2 regions of the Arthrobacter sp. BB-1 genome follow, and region 2 is predicted to be linked to the other one. Evidence: predicted binding sites of a transcription regulator. Region 2 holds the regulator's gene; the other holds the start of a gene.
The links. Region 2 encodes Rex, which represses fermentation and respiration genes when NADH is low (regulators of the CRP and FNR family bind a similar motif). Its sites were predicted from a motif close to CTTGTGAANNNNTTCACAAG; they were not measured.
Positions count from the first base shown of each region.

Region 1: a site for Rex is predicted at 1,030-1,049, ahead of rhaI (L-rhamnose isomerase). Genes of this name have one in related genera too.

Region 1 is NZ_VDEV01000015.1:121,986-124,183, reverse strand. It holds gene rhaI (L-rhamnose isomerase) at 1-881, opposite strand, end outside; gene FHJ30_RS09070 (LacI family DNA-binding transcriptional regulator) at 1,156-2,175, shown strand.
Region 2 is NZ_VDEV01000029.1:31,138-33,335, forward strand. It holds gene FHJ30_RS16210 (hypothetical protein) at 1-835, shown strand, start outside; gene FHJ30_RS16215 (redox-sensing transcriptional repressor Rex) at 893-1,597, opposite strand; gene FHJ30_RS16220 (glutaredoxin family protein) at 1,704-1,958, opposite strand; gene FHJ30_RS16225 (HAD family phosphatase) at 2,049-2,198, shown strand, end outside.

The DNA of each region.
Region 1 (2,198 bases), on a different contig from region 2:
TTCTCCTCCAGGTTGTGGCACTGGTCCAACATCAGAGCGACGCCGGAATCCTTGCCGAACCCGCCGCCGCGAATCACCTCATACATGATGCGGAACAGCTGGAACGGATCGGCAGCACCCACGATCAGGTCGTCGTCGGCATAGAAACGGGAGTTGAAGTCAAAGGACCCCAGCTTGCCCAGGCGCAGCAGCTGCATCACGATGAACTCGATATTGGTGCCCGGGGCGTGGTGGCCGGTGTCAAGGCAGACGAACGCCTTCTCACCCAGTGCCAGGGTCTGGGCGTAGGAAGTACCCCAGTCCGGAACATCGGTGTGGTAGAAAGCCGGCTCAAAGAACTTGTACTCCAGCACCAGGCGCTGCTCATCGCCCAGGGCAGCGTAGATCTCCTGCAGCGACTCGGCCAGGCGGTCCTGCCGGCCGCGCATGTCATCCTGGCCCGGGTAGTTCGTGCCGTCCGCCAGCCACACCTTCAGGTCCCTAGACCCTGTGGCGTGCATGATCTCGATGCAGTCCAGGTGGTGCTCAACCGCACGGCGGCGGACGGCCTCGTTGGACGAGGTCAGCGAACCGAACTTGTACTCATCATCCTGGAAGGTGTTGGAGTTAATGGTTCCCAGGCCCACACCCAGGCCCGCCGCGTAATCCTTCAAAGCGGCATAGTCACCCACCTTGTCCCACGGGATATGCAGCGCCACAGTCGGCGCCAGGCCCGTCAACTCATGGACCTTGGCAGCATCCGCGATCTTCTCCTGGACAGTACGCGGGGTGCCGGGCGTGCCGAACACCCTGAAGCGCGTACCGGAATTTCCATAGGCCCACGAAGGGACCTCGATCGCAAGCTCCTCGAGCCTGCCCAGCGCCGTTGCTACGTCATTCATATGGGTTCTTTCCGGTGTTTGAGTCGCTGTCTGTGCGTTTACGGGTGCCTCGCTGCGCGAGCCAGGTTGGTTCTGCAGCCCGGTCCGGCCACGGCAGGCTATTGCGGCAGCAGGCTTTCCTATTGAAAATTTCTTGAAGGACCAGTGGTTTTTGAATCGTTTCATTAGCTCGATTCAAAGTACTCTTGGATTCGATCAGGTGTCAAGCCACAAAAGAAGCTATTTGATCCCCGCGCGGAAGGAACCTCCGCGGGCAAACCGGCACGGAGAATCGATGAACCGCACAGCCAGCATCAAGGACGTGGCCAGCCAGGCGGGTGTGGCCGTGGGCACAGTCTCCAACGTCCTGAACTATCCGGCCCGAGTGTCGGACCCGACCAAGGAGCGGGTCCTGCGCGCCATCGACGAACTTGGTTTTGTCCGCAATGACGCCGCCCGCCAACTGCGCGCTGGCCACAGCCGCACCATCGGCCTCATCGTCCTGGACGTGGGCAATCCTTTCTTCACGTCAGTGGCCCGCGCGGCCGAGGACGCCGCAGCGCTCCGCGGAAGCGCCGTCCTGCTGGGCGACAGCGGCCACGACGCCGGCCGGGAAGCGAACTACATCGACCTCTTCCAGGAACAGCGCGTCCAAGGCCTTCTGATCTCGCCGGTGGGCGACGTCACAGACAGGCTGGATCACCTCCGCGAGAGTGGAGTACCCACAGTGCTGGTGGACCGGCTCGCTGACGAATCAAAGTTCAGTTCAGTGGCTGTGGATGACGACGCCGGAGGGTACCTTGCCGCCCGACACCTGCTGGACACCGGCCGCCGCCGGCTCGCCTTTGTTGGGGGAAATGCGTCCATCCGACAGGTGACAGACCGCCTCCACGGGGCCCAGCGCGCCGTGAGGGAGGAATCAAATGCCACGCTTGAGGTACTGGAGGCGGAGGGCCACACAGTCCTGGCGGGACGCAGCGTGGGCGATGTGCTGGTGAAGCGGGGTCGTGGTGAGCTGCCAGAGGGTATCTTCTGCGCCAACGACCTCCTGGCCCTCGGCGTCATGCAGTCGCTCACCATGACCCACACCTTCCGGATTCCCGAAGACGTGGCTTTGATCGGCTATGACGACATCGACTTCGCGGCATCCGCCGTGGTACCGCTGTCCTCCATCCGCCAGCCGACGGAGCTGCTGGGCAGAACGGCCATCGAACTGCTGTCCGAAGAGGTGGAGTCTCAAATCCCCACCCACCGGGCCGTGGAATTCACTCCGGAACTTGTTGTTCGCCAAAGCACCGGCCTGGGTGGGATCTAGCGGCGGGCACCCCACCGATCGAC
Region 2 (2,198 bases):
CCCTGTCCCGCCTCCCGTTCCGAACGATCCCGAGTCCGGGTCCGAGTCTGGCTCGCAGGGCCCGCGCTACGGCCAGAACACCCCGCAGTACGGGCAGCAGTCCGGCGTACCCCAGTACGGGCAGAACGCCCCGCAGTACGGACAGCAGTCCGGCGCACCCCAGTACGGGCAGAACGCACCGCAGTACGGACAGCAGTCCGGCGCACCCCAGTACGGGCAGAACGCACCGCAGTACGGACAGCAGTCCGGCGCACCCCAGTACGGGCAGAACGCTCCGCAGTACGGGCAGCAGCCGTACGGGCAGCAGCCGTACGGCCAGTCCCCCTACGCGCAGTATCCTTCGGAGCAGCCCCAGCCCTCTGGAAGCGCCGGCGTCCCGCAGCTGGTCAACATTTCGTTCTGGCTGCTGATCGCCTCGGCCGCCATCTTCGTCGTCTCCGCTCTTGCCGGCCTCGCCACGCTGGACGATCCCCGGTTCCGTGATGTCTTCGACAGCCAGGTCCAGGGCACCGGCGCGGGAGTCACCTACGAGGATATGAAGGGCGTCATCGCCGGCACCCTGGTGGTGTTTGCCATCATTGGCCTGGCGCTGTACCTGCTGGTGGCGTTCTTTGTCCGCAAGGGCAAGAACTGGGCACGCATCCTGGGCACAGTCTTCGCGGCCCTTTCCGTCCTCGGCCTCTTCAGTCCTCCCAGCTTCGCGACCATCGGCACATTGTTGGGAATCGCGGCCATTGTGCTGCTCTACCTGCCGGGCGCAGCTCCGTACTTCCGGAGGCAGCAGCCGTTCGCCAACCCGTACGGCGGCGGTATGGGCAACCCCTACGGCCGGTAGTCCAACCACACCACCCTGCGGGCGTGGGTCCCGGAACCAGACGGTACCGCCAGAAACCTAGGCGGTCTGGCCCGGGGTCTGCGCCCGCTGTGCGTGGTAGGCAAGGATCTGCAGCTCCGTTGCCATGTCCACCTTGCGGAGGTTGACCCCTTCCGGCACCTGGAGCATCACGGGCGCGAAACTCAGGATGCTGCGGACGCCGGCCGCAACCACGCGGTCGCAAATATCCTGGGCCACGGCGGCGGGCAGTGCCAGCACCACCATGTTGGCACCCGTGCGGTGCAGCACGGTTTCCAGGTCGGCCACGTCACTGACCCGCAGCCAGCCCACTTCGTTGCCCACCACCATCTGGTCCGCGTCAAAAATGGCAACCACGTCAAAGCCGCGGGATTCAAAGCCGCCGTACCGTGCCAGGGCCTTGCCCAGGTTGCCGGCACCCACGATCGCCACTTTCCAGTCGTGCGTGAGTCCCAGGGCGGCGGCGATGTGCCGGCTCAGGTACTGCACTTCGTAGCCCACGCCGCGGGTTCCGTACGAGCCCACGTGGGAGAGGTCCTTGCGCAAGGTGGCGGAGCTGACACCGGAGGCCTCGGCGAGGGATTCTGAGGAGACGCGTTCCACCCCCTCTGCGAGCAGGGTGTTGAGGGCGCGCAGGTAGAGGGTCAGCCGTGCCACCGCAGCCGGCGGAATCTGCTTGGCTGCCATGCCCGTGGCTCCCGGCAGGTCCGGGACAGCCTGGGGAGTTGAATCCAGCGAAGCCACCAGCTCCTCCCTCGCATTGCGTTGTGACTCCACTCTAGAGCCCCATCAGCAATGCCAACAAAGCAGGTGCCGCACCGATACCCGAGCCATCACAAGAACTGCTCCCCTACTGCGCCATGGCCTGCCGGAGCACGCGTTCCAGGCGGGCTTCGTCTATTTTCCAGAAATCCCGCTGCACGCCGTCCACCAGCACCACTGGGATTTCCTCCGCATAGCGCTCACGCAGTTCCGGCTGGTGGTCCACCAACTCTTCGTTCCACTCAAGTCCCAGCAAGGCCGTAACCCGCCCGACGGCGTCGCGCGCGTCTTCGCAAAGGTGGCAGTCTGCTTTGGTGATGAGGAGGACGCGGGGTGTGGCCATGCCTTAACGGTATCCCCGTCGCCCGGAGCCCTGCGACGTCCAGCGCGAGGGCGCAGTGGAATGCACAGTGGATTGGCTAGACTCAAGTCCATGCCCGAGGAGAAATACGTCGCCGTAGTCACCAAGCCGGTTGCTGCGCCGCAGCCGGGCGAGGCGGCGTTCTTCGATGTGGACAACACGCTGATGCGCGGCGCCAGCCTGTTCCACGTTGCACGGAAGATGCACCAGCGCGGCGCCTTC